DNA from 3 places in the Bradyrhizobium dasycarpum genome. Region 1 is predicted to be linked to each of the others. Evidence: predicted binding sites of a transcription regulator. Region 1 holds the regulator's gene; each other region holds the start of a gene.
What was found. Region 1 encodes PhoB, which activates phosphate uptake and scavenging genes when phosphate is short. Its sites were predicted from a motif close to TGTCATNNANCTGTCAT; they were not measured.

Region 1 (4,413 bases):
TGGTCGCGATCAGCCAGCAGCCTTCGCCGCGTTCGAAACCGAGGTTGGCCCTGGCGAAAACGGGGAGCAAATGCGGGGCTGCGCTGTTAGTCATGACGGTCACTTGATGTTGCGGACGGTGTGAGGCGTGCATTGCGCAACGCACCATCCACCGGCCCGGAAAAACGAAACGTGCCGCCTTTTAAGGGCGGCACGCGCGACTATCTTAGGCCTGGTGAAACGGGTGTCAATGCCGCCCGAAAGCCCCGGGAAACGGTGATTCCGTAGTCTTGCGGTGGCGATTTTGCGGGTTTTTGACCACGGAACATGTGGAAGCGAGTCGGCGGACTCTTGCGCGTGAGTCACGCCATATTGTAGCGTTTGGCTTGTCAGATACGACATCTCGTGCGGCAGTTCTGATCCCAAGAGTCCTCATGTACCGGCGTAAACGTTCGGGCGTCAGTTGCGCGCCCGGCGAGCCCTAAGGGATTCGAGCAGCACGGGTTTTTCGAGGCTTAGGCATTCGCCGCACGGACCGCCAGGATGGCAGCCGCGCGGCGAGGGAAAGGGTGCAATGACGGTTTTGACCTGGTCCGACGATCGCGTCGAGCAGCTGAAAAAGCTCTGGGAGGCCGGATTGTCGGCCAGCCAGATCGCAGCAGAGCTCGGCAATGTGACCCGCAATGCCGTGATCGGCAAAGTGCACAGGCTCGGTCTGTCCGGCCGCGCCAAGAGCCCTTCGTCGGCCGCGCCCCGGCCGCGCAAGGCGCGTCCCGCCCAGCACATGATGCGGGTGACCCGCCCGATCGCGCGCGGCAACACCGCGCTGGCGCAGGCCTTCGAGGTCGAGGTCGAGGCCGAACCCGTCACCTACGACAACGTGGTGCCGATGAGCCAGCGGCTGTCGCTGCTCGAATTGAACGAGGCGACCTGCCACTGGCCGGTGGGCGATCCCTCGAGCCCGGATTTCTTCTTCTGCGGCGGCAAGGCTCTGTCCGGCCTGCCCTATTGCGCCCAGCACTCGCGCGTGGCGTATCAGCCGGCGGCGGATCGGCGCCGCGCGGCACCGAAGCCCACGCGCTGAGTGAGATCTAGCTGATCGCAAAGGCGGCAGTCGTCACACGACGGCGCCTCAACCAACTCGGTGTCATCCCCGCGAACGCGGGGATCCAGAACCACGGGGCGCAATTGTTGCGCGCGATGGTTACTCCGAGTCTTCGACAAACCACGCCCTGTGGTTATGGATCCCGGCTCGCGCTGCGCGCGCCCCGGATGACGCCGGAGATCGCTGCCGGAGCTCGCCAAACCAGCTCTCGCTGGAGCTTTACGTCTGCTCCGCCTTCGCGAAGCGATCGTCCAGTGCGTAGCCGGCGCCGCGGACGGTGCGGATCGGGTCCTGCTCACGGCCGAGATTGAGCAACTTGCGCAGGCGGCCGATATGGACGTCGACGGTGCGCTCGTCGATGTAGATATCGCGGCCCCAGACGCTGTCGAGCAGCTGCTCGCGCGAGAACACGCGGCCGGGATGCTCCAGGAAGAACTCCAGCAGACGATATTCGGTCGGGCCGAGATCGATCGGGCGGCCCGAGCGCGCGACGCGGCGCTTGTCGCGGTCGAGCTCGATGTCGCCATAGGCCAGCACGGTGGCGAGCCGCTCGGGACTGGCGCGCCTGAGCAGGCCTTTCACGCGCGCGAGCAGCTCCGGCACCGAGAACGGCTTGACGATGTAGTCGTCGGCGCCGGTCGCAAGGCCCCGCACCCGCTCGCTCTCCTCGCCGCGCGCGGTGAGCATGATGATCGGCAGCTGCTTGGTCTCGGGCCGGGTGCGCAGGCGCCGGCACAGCTCGATGCCGGAGAGGCCCGGCAGCATCCAGTCGAGCACGATCAGATCGGGAATGTGTTCCTTGAGGCGGGTGTCGGCGTCGTCGCCGCGCATCACCGTCTCGACGTCATAGCCGTCGCCTTCGAGGTTGTAACGCAGAAGCTCGGTGAGAGCTTCCTCGTCCTCAACCACCATAATGCGTGCGCCCATGTTGTCGTCGCTCCTTGAGGTCTTCAGGTATTCGGGATCGTCGTGGCGAACGTGGTCATGTCGCCCTTCGGCCGCTTGTCGGTGATCGCCTGGCCTTCGATCATGTAGAACACGGTCTCGGCGATGTTGGTGGCGTGGTCGCCGATGCGCTCGATGTTCTTGGCGCAGAACATCAGATGGATGCAGAACGAGATGTTGCGCGGATCCTCCATCATGTAGGTCAGGAGCTCGCGGAACAGCGAGGTGCAGATCGCGTCGACCTCCTCGTCGCCCTTCCACACCGCCATCGCCGCCGGCAGATCGTGCGCGGCATAGGCGTCGAGCACGCTCTTGACCTGCTGCTGCACCAGGTCGGTCATGTGCTCCAGGCCGCGGAACAGCTTGAGCGGATGGAAGTCGGTCTCCAGCGCGGCGACGCGCTTGCCCATGTTCTTGGCGAGGTCGCCGATGCGCTCGAGGTCGGTCGCAACGCGCATGGCGCCGACGATCTCGCGCAGGTCCACCGCCATCGGCTGGCGGCGGGCGATGGTGAGCACGGCGCGTTCCTCGATGCGCTTCTGCAGCGCGTCGAGATCGGCGTCGATGGCGACGACGCGCTGGCCGAGCGCGACGTCGCGGCGGATCAGCGCATCGACGGAATCGACGATCATGCGCTCGGCGATGCCGCCCATCTCGGCGACCAGGCGCGTGAGCTCCTGGAGGTCGGTGTCGAAGGCCTTTGCGGTATGTTCAGTACCCATGTTGCGTCTCCTCAGCCGAACCGGCCGGTGATGTAGTCCTGCGTCCGCCGGTCGGTCGGCGACGTGAAGATCTTGCTGGTGTCGTCGAACTCGATCAGCTCGCCGAGATACATGAAGGCGGTCTTGTCGGAGACGCGCGCCGCCTGCTGCATGTTGTGGGTGACGATCGCGATCGTGTAGTTCTCGGACAATTCCTGGATCAGCTCCTCGACCTTGGCGGTCGAGATCGGGTCGAGCGCCGAGCAGGGCTCGTCGAACAGGATCACCTCGGGCCGCACCGCGACGGTGCGGGCGATGCAGAGGCGCTGCTGCTGGCCGCCGGAGAGCGACAGGCCGGAGGCGTTGAGCTTGTCCTTGACCTCATTCCACAGCGCGCCGCCGCGCAGCGCCTTCTCGACGCGGTCGTCCATCTCGGACTTCGAGATCTTCTCGTAGAGGCGGATGCCGAAGGCGATGTTCTCGTAGATCGTCATCGGGAACGGGGTCGGCTTCTGGAACACCATGCCGACCCGGGCGCGCAGCAGGTTGAGGTCGAGCTTGGGGTCGAGGATGTTGGTGTGGTCGAGCAGCAGCTGGCCGGTGGCGCGCTGGCCCGGATAGAGGTCGTACATCCGGTTGAAGATGCGCAGCAGGGTCGACTTGCCGCAACCGGACGGGCCGATGAAGGCCGTGACGCGGTTGGTGCCGAGCGCCAGATTGATGTTCTTCAGCGCGTGGTGCTCACCGTAGTAGAAGTTGAGGTTGCGCGCGGTGACCTTGGCCGGCGCCTCGGGCAGCGGCTGCGAGCCGGGGTGAACGCTCGGCGCGCTGACGGAAACAGACATTTCACTCATTTTGCAGTCCTCTCGGCACCAAGGATGCGGGCGCCAATGTTCAGGGCAAGCACGGTCAGGGTGATCAGCAGCGCGCCGCTCCAGGCGAGCTGCTTCCAATAGGCGTAGGGGCTCTGCACGAAGTTGTTGATGGTGACCGGCAGGTTCGCCATCGTCTTGTCCAGGCCGAGGCTGAAGAACTGGTTGGACAGCGCGGTGAACAGCAGCGGCGCGGTCTCGCCGGCGACGCGCGCCGTGGCGAGCAGCACGCCGGTGATGAGGCCGGAGCGCGCGGCGCGATAGGCGATGCGTTTGATCACCAGCGAGCGCGGCAAGCCCAGTGCGCTGGCGGCTTCCCGCAGCGGGTTCGGCACCAGCAGCAGCATGTCCTCCGTGGTGCGCACCACGACCGGGATCACGATCACGGCGAGCGCCAGCGCGCCCGCGATCGCCGAGAAGCCCCGCATCGGCACCACCACCGCGCCGTAGATGAACAGGCCGATGATGATCGAGGGCGCCGAGAGCAGGATGTCGTTGATGAAACGGATCACCGAGGTCAGCTTGTCGTTGCGGCCGTATTCGGCGAGATAGGTGCCGGCGAACAGGCCGAGCGGCGCGCCGATGCCGACGCCGATCGCGGTCATGATGATCGAGCCGACGATGGCGTTGCGCAGGCCGCCCTCGGTCGAGCCCGGAGGCGGCGTGTCCGCGGTGAAGATCTGCACGTTCAGGCCGCTGAGGCCGTTGTAGAGCAGCGTGACCAGGATCAGCGCGAGCCAGGTGACGCCGAAGGCAGCGGCGGCGATGCAGAGGCCGCGGATGACGACGTCCCAGCGGCGGCGGCGTGCAT
Region 2 (4,413 bases), 160 kb from region 1:
GAATTCCTCCATCACGTAAGGGTAGCCCCAGCGGTCGAGATAGTCGCGCTGCCGTTCGCTCAGCTTCTCCGGCTTGCGCCGCGCGCGATCCTCCGCGGTCAGCGCCGCACGGAAAGCGTCGAAATCCCGGACGCAATCGGCGGCGAGCTCTTGCAGCGCCTCGACCGGCTCGGCTGGAATGACGGCGATGAAGCCGCTGATGGCATCGACGACGGGCCGGATCACGGGACGCGGCCGCGTCTTGCCGGCGAAGGTCGCGCAAGCGGTCATCAGCTCGGCTTCGGTCCTGCCAGATGCCAGCGCCATCGGCGCTTTCAGCGTGGCATGAAAGCCGTATTTGCGCGGATCGGCGCTGATATCGCGCCAGTCAGGTGCGACCTCCAGCGCCTCGCGCGGAAACGGCAGTTCGTTGCCGGCATAGGCATCGTAGCCGAGCAGCTCGGCGCCGAAGCGGGAGAGCGGGCTGTTGTTGCCTGCGGCAAAATAGATCGCGTAGCGGGGAAAGCCTGTCATCGCGCGAGCATAGCCGGTTTAGGCCGCGGCGACAGCTTCGCGCGGCATCGCCGCCGCACTCAGGAGCCGCGTCGCATCGGTGAGATGGACCAGCTTGCCGCCCGATATCACTGCGATCAGCCGCGGCCGCATCGACACATCGTCGTCGACCAGCAGAATGTCGGCACGGCGGCCTTCCGCGAGCACGCCGCGATCGGTCAGGCCGGTCGCGCGCGCAGGGCCGGCAGAGACCAGATTCCAGGCCTCGGTCAGCGGCAGCACGCCATCGGCGGCGAGCCGGAACGCGGCGAGCAGCTGGGCGGGATAATAGTAATCCGACGCCAGCACCGAGCAGAGCCCCTTGGCGATCATGTCGGAGGCCTTGGTCCAGCCGGTGTGGCTGCCGCCGCGCACGACGTTCGGCGCGCCGTAGACGATGGCATCGCCGTGGCTTGCCGCCGCCTGCGCCGTCTCTTCGTTGATCGGAAACTCGGCGATCAAAGCGCCGAGCTCGCGAAACTCGCGGCGCATCGCCGGCGTCGCGTCATCGTGCGAGAGCATCCGCACCCCGGCCGCACGGGCCGCGGCGGCCAGACGCGCAACGGAAGCCGGCACCTCATCGGCGCGCGAGACCACACGCTCGACCAGGCGGTCGAATTCCTCGCCCGACAAGCCGGTGCGCTCCACCATGCGGTTGCGCTTGCGTGGCTTGGCCATGTCGGCGACCGTGCCGTCCATGTGGTCGTTGAAGGCAAACAAGTCGACGCGGCCTTCCACGAGCCACTGCGTAATCTCGGCCTCGGCGTCGAGATTGTAGGTTTCATGCCGCAGATGAAAGCGAGTGTCGGCGGCGAATTGCGGACGCTGCCGCTCGATCGCCTCCATCAGTCCGCGCGCATTGTCCGCGCTGCGCAGGCCCGGCTCCCAGGAGCAGGTGGTGGCGTGAAACACCGTGGTGATGCCGTTGCTGATGGCCTGGCGGTCGCTGTCGGCGAGCGCGACATCGATCGGGAAGTCGACACCGGCGCGCGGCATCATCTGCCGCTCGAAGGCATCGCCGTGAAGATCGACGATGCCGGGCAGCACCAATAGGTTGCGTGCATCGATCGCCAGCCGCGCCCGGCCGTGAGAGGCGTCTATCGCGGTGATGTCCTGTCCGGACACCGCCAATGACGTTTCGACGAGTTCGGTGCCGATCAGGGTCCGGCCGCCTTCAAGCAAGATATCTGTCACGCGACCGCGCTTTGTTTGCTGGCAGGGAGAGTTGCCCGTGCTTCGTATGCCGCCAGAAAATCTTCAATCCCGAGCTTGCGGAAATCGGGCAGGGCCTCGCGCAACTTGTCGTGATCCCAGTCCCACCAGGCAAGCCTCGCAAGACGCCCGGCGATCTCCTCCGAAAATCGCCGCCGCACGATGCGGGCCGGATTGCCGGCGACGATGGTGTAGACCGGCACGTCCTTGGTGACGATGGCGCCGGCGGCGATCACTGCGCCCGTGCCAATGTTGCGGCCCGGCAGCACGATCGCGCCGTGGCCGATCCAGACGTCGTGGCCGATATGGATGTGATGCTGCCGCCGCCATTCGAAGAACTCGGCATCATCGCTCTCGCCGTCGAAATAGGCGCTCGACCGATAGGTGAAATGCGCCTGCGTCGCGCGGTGCATCGGATGGTTGCCGGGGTTGATGCGCGTCATCGCCGCGATCGAGCAGAATTTTCCGATCGTACTGTAGGTGATCTGCAGATCGTTCACGACATAGGAATAATCGCCCATCGCCACTTCGTGCAGGATGGTGCGGGCGCCGACCTCGGTATAGGCGCCGAGCCGGGCCTCGTGCAGCTTGGCCGAGGGATCGATGGTCGGCTGAACTGAAAGAGCTTTGGCGGCCATGTCGAATCCGGAGTGCGAAGGCGGGCGTACCTCTTCGAGCGGATTCATGACAATGTCATGACGTAGCGATGACAGGGAATGAGCTGTGCAGGATCGCTGCGCTGCAACGGTCGTGTCACACAAGTGTTAAGCATGGACGTTAGCGATTGGCTCCAGCTACTCTGGAGCCCTGCATGCTGGTGGTGGATGGTCTGACGTGTCGCTTCGGCGCAAAAGCCGCGGTGGACGATGCTTCGTTTCAAGTTTCTCCCGGCGGCTTCGTCGGTGTGATCGGGCGATCCGGCGCCGGCAAGTCGACATTGCTGCGGAGCATCAACCGCCTGGTGACGCCGAGCGAGGGACGGATCCTGTTCGACGGCGTCGACGTCACCGCATTGCGCGGCAAGGAGCTGCGGCAATGGCGGGCGCGGTCGGCCATGATCTTCCAGCAGTTCAATCTGGTCGGCCGACTCGATGTCCTCACCAACGTCCTGATGGGACGGCTCGCGACGATGCCGGCCTGGCGCTCGCTGTCGCAAATCTGGCCGGAGCAGGACAAGGCGCTGGCGATGTCCGCACTGGAACAGTTCGACATCGCCTCGCTCGCCGCCCAGCGCGCCGACCAGCTCTCCGGCGGTCAGCAGCAGCGCGTCGCGATCGCGCGCGCATTGGTGCAGCAGCCCGACATCATCCTCGCCGACGAGCCGATCGCCTCGCTCGACCCGCGCAACACCAAGATCGTGATGGATGCGCTTTTGCGCATCAACAAGCATTTCGGCATCACTGTGCTCTGCAACCTGCATTCGCTCGACCTCGCTCGCAGCTATTGCGATCGCCTGATCGGCATGGCGCAGGGCCGCGTGGTGTTCGACGGCGCGCCGGCCGCGCTGACCGATCACGTCGCGCGCGAGCTCTACGATCTCGAAGCCGCCGATGTCATGGGCGCCATGCCTGCGCCGGCGCCCGCGGGCGTCCCCGCGCTCGGAACGGCCGCGGCCGCCTGAGCGAAACCTGTTTCGTTGCAAGTCTTCTTTGCAAGTTTTTGCGTCAACCGACCCCAACCGATGAAGAGGGTAACATGATCACTCGCAGACTGGTCCTCGCCGGCGCCGCCGCGCTCGCGTTCACGACTTCAGCCCTGGCTGCCGATTGGAAGGCGAAACATCCCGAGCTGACCTTCGCGGTCGTGCCGGCCGAGAACGCCTCCGGCGTGACCGAACGCTGGGCGCCGTTCATGAGCTATCTCTCCAAGGAGCTGGGCGTAAAGGTCACGTTGCGCATTGCCAACGACTACGCCGCCGTGATCGAAGGCCAGCGCGCCGGCAACATCCACATCGCGAGCTACGGCTCGGCCGCGTTCGCTCGCGCCCGCCTGACCGGCGTCAAGTCCGAGGCCTTCGCCAATGACGTCAACGCCGACGGCTCGACCGGCTATTATTCGGTGTTCTTCGTCAAGGCGAGCAGCCCCTACAAGACCCTCGATCAGCTCAAGGGCAAGAATCTTGGCCTGGTCGACCCGAACTCGACCTCCGGCAACAACGTACCCCGCTTCGAGCTCGACAAGTTGGGTATCCATGACGCCGACAGCTATTTCGGCAAGGTCGTCTTCACCGGCAGCCACGAGAACGCGATGCTGGCGCTGGCACAAGGCACGGTCGAGGTTGCCGCCAACCAGTGGACCAGCGACGACGATTCTACGCTCGCGCAGATGCTGACCAAGGGCATGCTGAAGAATGCCGACGGGTCGGCGATGAAGAAGGACGACTTTCGCATCATCCACAAATCGGCGCCGATCATCAATGGTCCCTATGCTTTCAACTCCGACCTGCCGGAAGACGCCAAGGCCGCCATTGTGAAGGCGTTCTTCGACGCGCCGACCAAGGACAAGGCCGCGTTCGATCGCCTCTCCGACGGCCAGAAGAAGGGCTTCCATCCCGCCACCACCAAGGATTGGGATGGCACGATCGAGTTGATCAAGTTCGTCGACGCCCTGCGTAAGAAGAAGGCGTCCTGAGTATCACGACGATACCACTGGAGCCGGGTCGATCGACCC
Region 3 (4,413 bases), 2.4 Mb from region 1:
TCAAGGAGAAGAATTCCATCCTGATCGACACCGGCGCAGCGACGTCGGATCTCACCAACGCGCAGTGCTCGCCGAACACGGTCCACTGGGTCTATGACACCTACATGCTGGCCAACAGCACGGGGCAGGCGCTGGTGAAGTCGGGCGGCGACACCTGGTACTTCCTGACCGCGGACTACGCCTTCGGCCATGCCCTCGAGCGCGACACTGCCGCGGTCGTGCTGAAATCGGGCGGCAAGGTGATCGGCAACGTCAAGCATCCCCTCAATACCGCCGACTTCTCGTCGTTCCTGCTTCAAGCGCAAGCGTCCAAAGCCAAGATCATCGGCATGGCGAATGCCGGCGGCGACACCACCAACACGATCAAGCAGGCGGCGGAGTTCGGCATCGTCTCCGGCGGCCAGAAGCTTGCGGGCCTGCTTCTCTTCATCACCGACGTGCATGCGCTCGGCCTGAAGGTGGCGCAGGGCCTGAACTTCACCGAGACTTTCTATTGGGACATGAACGACGGGACGCGCGCGTTCTCCAAGCGCTTCTCCGAGCGCATGAAGAACAAGGCGATGCCTTCGATGGTGCAGGCCGGCGTCTATTCAGGCCTGCTGCACTATTTCAAGGCGCTTGAGGCGATGGGTGGCAATCCGCATGACGGCGCCAAGGTCGTCGCCAAGATGAAGGAGATGCCGACGGACGACGCGCTGTTCGGCAAGGGCACGATCCGCGCCGACGGCCGCAAGCTGCATCCGGCCTATCTCTTCGAGGTGAAGAAGCCCGAGGAATCCAAGGGGCCGTGGGACTATTACAAGCTGATCGGCACGACCCCCGGCGAGCAGGCCTTCCGGCCGCTGTCGGAAAGCGCCTGTCCCCTGGTGAAGAAGTGAGTTGGCCGCGCCCGCGGGCGCGGCAGAATGAATTGGCATAACGCGACCGGGTACGAGATTGATCGATGCAGGCTCTTTACGCTCAGCTACTGGTGGGACTGATCAACGGCTCGTTCTACGCGCTGCTCAGTCTCGGGCTTGCCGTGATCTTCGGCATGCTCAACATCATCAATTTCGCCCATGGCGCGCTCTACATGATGGGCGCCTTCGTCGCCTATTTCCTGCTGAACCTCGGCGGCATCAACTATTGGTGGGCGTTGCTGCTGGCGCCCATCATCGTCGGCATCTTCGGCATGATCCTCGAGCGGACCATGCTGCAATGGCTGACCGGGCTCGATCATCTGTACGGCCTGCTCCTGACCTTCGGCATCGCGCTGATCGTGCAGGGCGTGTTCCAGAACTATTTCGGCTCGTCCGGCCTGCCTTACGCCATTCCGGACCAGCTCAAGGGCGGCATGAATCTCGGCTTCATGTTCTTGCCGATCTATCGCGGCTGGGTGGTCGTGTTCTCGCTGGTCGTGTGCCTTGCGACCTGGTTCCTGATCGAGAAGACCCAGCTTGGCGCATACCTGCGCGCCGCCACTGAAAATCCGACTCTGGTGCGCGCCTTCGGCATCAACGTGCCGCGCATGATCACGCTAACTTACGGTCTCGGCGTCGGCCTCGCCGCGCTCGCCGGCGTGCTCTCGGCGCCGATCAACCAGGTGCGGCCGCTGATGGGCGCCGACCTCATCATCGTCGTGTTCGCGGTGGTCGTGATCGGCGGCATGGGATCGATCATGGGCTCCATCATCACCGGCTTCGCGCTCGGGGTGATCGAGGGTCTGACCAAATATTTCTACCCCGAGGCCTCCAATACCGTCGTGTTCGTGCTGATGGTGCTGGTGCTCTTGGTGAAGCCAACGGGATTGACGGGAAGGGCGGCCTGATATGACAACCCTGACGGACGACACGCTGCCGGTAACTCCTCGCGCGATGCGCGACGAGATGATTGTCTTCGTGGTGATGGCGCTGCTGCTCGCGACGGTGCCGTTCACGGGCGTCTACCCGTTCTTCGTCATGCAGGCGCTGTGCTTTGCGCTGCTCGCCTGCGCCTTCAACCTGCTGGTCGGCTATGGCGGCCTGTTGTCGTTCGGCCACGCGATGTTCCTGGGCACTGCCGGCTATTGCAGCGCGCATGCGTTGAAGGTGTGGGCCTTGCCGCCCGAGCTCGGCATCCTCGTCGGCATCGCTGCGGCGTTCGTGCTCTCGATCGTCACCGGCTACATCTCGATCCGCCGCCAGGGCATCTACTTCTCGATGATCACGCTGGCGCTGTCGCAGCTCTTGTACTTCATCTACCTCCAGGCCCCGTTCACCCACGGTGAGGACGGCATCCAGGGCATCCCGCAGGGACACATGTTCGGCATCTTCGATCTGTCGAAGCCGACGGTGCTGTATTACGTCGTGCTGGCCGGGTTCCTCGCCGGCTTCCTCTTGATCTTCCGTATCATCAACTCGCCGTTCGGCGAGGTGCTGAAGGCGATCCGCGAGAACGAGCCGCGGGCGATCTCGCTCGGCTACCGGACCGACCAGTACAAGTTCCTGGCCTTCGTGCTTTCAGGCACGCTGGCCGGCTTTGCCGGCGCGCTGAAAGTGTTCGTGGCGCAGAACGCCTCGCTCACCGACGTCCATTGGTCGATGTCCGGCGAGGTCGTGCTGATGACGCTGGTCGGCGGCCTCGGCACCATCTTCGGCCCCGTGGTCGGCGCCTTCGTGATCATCGCCATGCAGCAATATCTGGCGGGTTTCGGCCAGTGGGTGACGGTGATCCAGGGCGCGATCTTCGTGGTCTGCGTGCTCACCTTCCGCCGCGGCGTCGTCGGTGAAATCGCGCATTACTTCCGGAGATCGCTCTAAGTAATTGATTTAAGGTCAATTTACTTGTCGCGTGAAAGCGGTGGATGATCCGGCTCCGCGGGCGTGAGATGACACGCGCGCGGCGCGAAAATGGTTTATGACAGTTCGATGACGGCCCCTTGGGCCGGGCCATTTTCCAACCGGTAGCCTATCCCCATGATGCGATGGTTTCGTGCTTTCCTGCCCAAGGAAGAACGGTTCTTCGACCTGTTCGACCGACATGCCCAGACGGTGATCCAGGGCTCGATCGCGCTCCAGGGCATGCTCAACGGGGGCGAGGAGACGCCGGTCTATTGCCAGCGCGTCAACCAGTTCGAGAACGACGCCGACAACATCACCCGCGAGGTGCTGACGGCGGTGCGCCGCACCTTCATCACCCCGTTCGACCGCGGCGACATCAAGAACCTGATCACCTCGCTGGACGACGCCATCGACCAGATGCAGCAGACCGCCAAGGCCGTGATGCTGTTCGAGGTCCGCACCTTCGAGCCGCCGATGCGCGAGATCGGCGCGCTTCTGATCGAATGCGCCAACCTGGTCGGCCGTGCACTGCCGCTGATGCAGTCGATCGGCCCGAACGTGGCCATGCTCACTGCGATCACGGAAGAGCTGGGCAAGCTGGAAGGCCGCGTCGACGATCTCCACGACATCGGGCTGAAGGAGCTGTTCCTCAAGCACCGCAACGGCAATGCGATGGACTTCATCGTCGGCGTCGAGATCTACGACCACCTTGAGAAGGTGGCTGATCGTTTCGACGACGTCGCGAACGAGATCAACAGCATCGTCATCGAGCAGGTGTAGCGCATGATCCGGAAAAGTGTGCGGCGGTTTTCCGCTCAGATCATGCGCAAGCTTTAAGTAGGGCCTGGCCGTGGATGCTGCGCTGGGTCTTCCCATCCTGGTCGGCTTGATCGCCGTCGCGCTGCTGTTCGACTTCCTGAACGGCCTGCACGACGCCGCCAATTCGATCGCGACCATCGTCTCGACCCGCGTGTTGCGGCCGCAATATGCGGTGTTCTGGGCCGCGTTCTTCAATTTCATCGCCTTTCTGGTGTTCGGGCTGCACGTCGCCCAGACCATCGGCACCGGCATCATCGATCCGGCGATCGTCGATCCCCAGGTGATCTTCGCCGCGCTCGTCGGCGCCATCGTCTGGAACCTGGTGACCTGGGCGCTCGGCATCCCGTCCTCGTCCTCGCACGCGCTGATCGGCGGGCTCGTCGGCGGCGGCATGGCCAAGGCCGGAATCTCCGCGGCGGTGTGGAGCGGATTGACCAAGACGGTGCTGGCGATCGTGCTGTCGCCGCTGGTCGGCTTCCTGCTCGCGATGATGCTGGTGGCGATCGTGTCCTGGGCCTCGGTGCGCTCGACGCCGTTCGCGGTCGATCGCGCCTTCCGCATCCTTCAGTTCGCCTCCGCCTCGCTTTATTCGCTCGGCCATGGCGGCAACGACGCGCAGAAGACCATGGGCATCATCGCCGTGCTGCTGTATTCGCAGGGCCATCTCGGCAGCGACTTCTCGGTGCCGTTCTGGGTGGTGCTGTCATGCCAGGCGGCGATGGCGCTGGGCACCTTGATGGGCGGCTGGCGCATCGTCCGCACCATGGGCCTGCGCATCACCAAGCTGACGCCGATG

Region 2: phnC (phosphonate ABC transporter ATP-binding protein) is a predicted target of PhoB. The motif match lies at 2,428-2,444, and genes of this name have one in related genera.
Region 3: ACETMP_RS04210 (DUF47 domain-containing protein) is a predicted target of PhoB. The motif match lies at 2,875-2,891, and genes of this name have one in related genera.

The regions. Positions count from the first base shown of each region.
Region 1 covers NZ_CP169574.1:5,428,472-5,432,884, reverse strand. Annotated here, with positions in the region: gene ACETMP_RS25885 (aspartate aminotransferase family protein) at 1-94, opposite strand, end outside; gene ACETMP_RS25880 (GcrA family cell cycle regulator) at 554-1,063, shown strand; gene phoB (phosphate regulon transcriptional regulator PhoB) at 1,304-2,011, opposite strand; gene phoU (phosphate signaling complex protein PhoU) at 2,035-2,751, opposite strand; gene pstB (phosphate ABC transporter ATP-binding protein PstB) at 2,763-3,584, opposite strand; gene pstA (phosphate ABC transporter permease PstA) at 3,581-4,413, opposite strand, start outside.
Region 2 covers NZ_CP169574.1:5,589,291-5,593,703, forward strand. Annotated here, with positions in the region: gene ACETMP_RS26675 (DUF1045 domain-containing protein) at 1-513, opposite strand, end outside; gene ACETMP_RS26680 (alpha-D-ribose 1-methylphosphonate 5-triphosphate diphosphatase) at 532-1,725, opposite strand; gene ACETMP_RS26685 (chloramphenicol acetyltransferase) at 1,722-2,381, opposite strand; gene phnC (phosphonate ABC transporter ATP-binding protein) at 2,555-3,364, shown strand; gene phnD (phosphonate ABC transporter substrate-binding protein) at 3,439-4,374, shown strand.
Region 3 covers NZ_CP169574.1:813,936-818,348, forward strand. Annotated here, with positions in the region: gene ACETMP_RS04195 (ABC transporter substrate-binding protein) at 1-878, shown strand, start outside; gene ACETMP_RS04200 (branched-chain amino acid ABC transporter permease) at 944-1,807, shown strand; gene ACETMP_RS04205 (branched-chain amino acid ABC transporter permease) at 1,809-2,777, shown strand; gene ACETMP_RS04210 (DUF47 domain-containing protein) at 2,934-3,578, shown strand; gene ACETMP_RS04215 (anion permease) at 3,649-4,413, shown strand, end outside.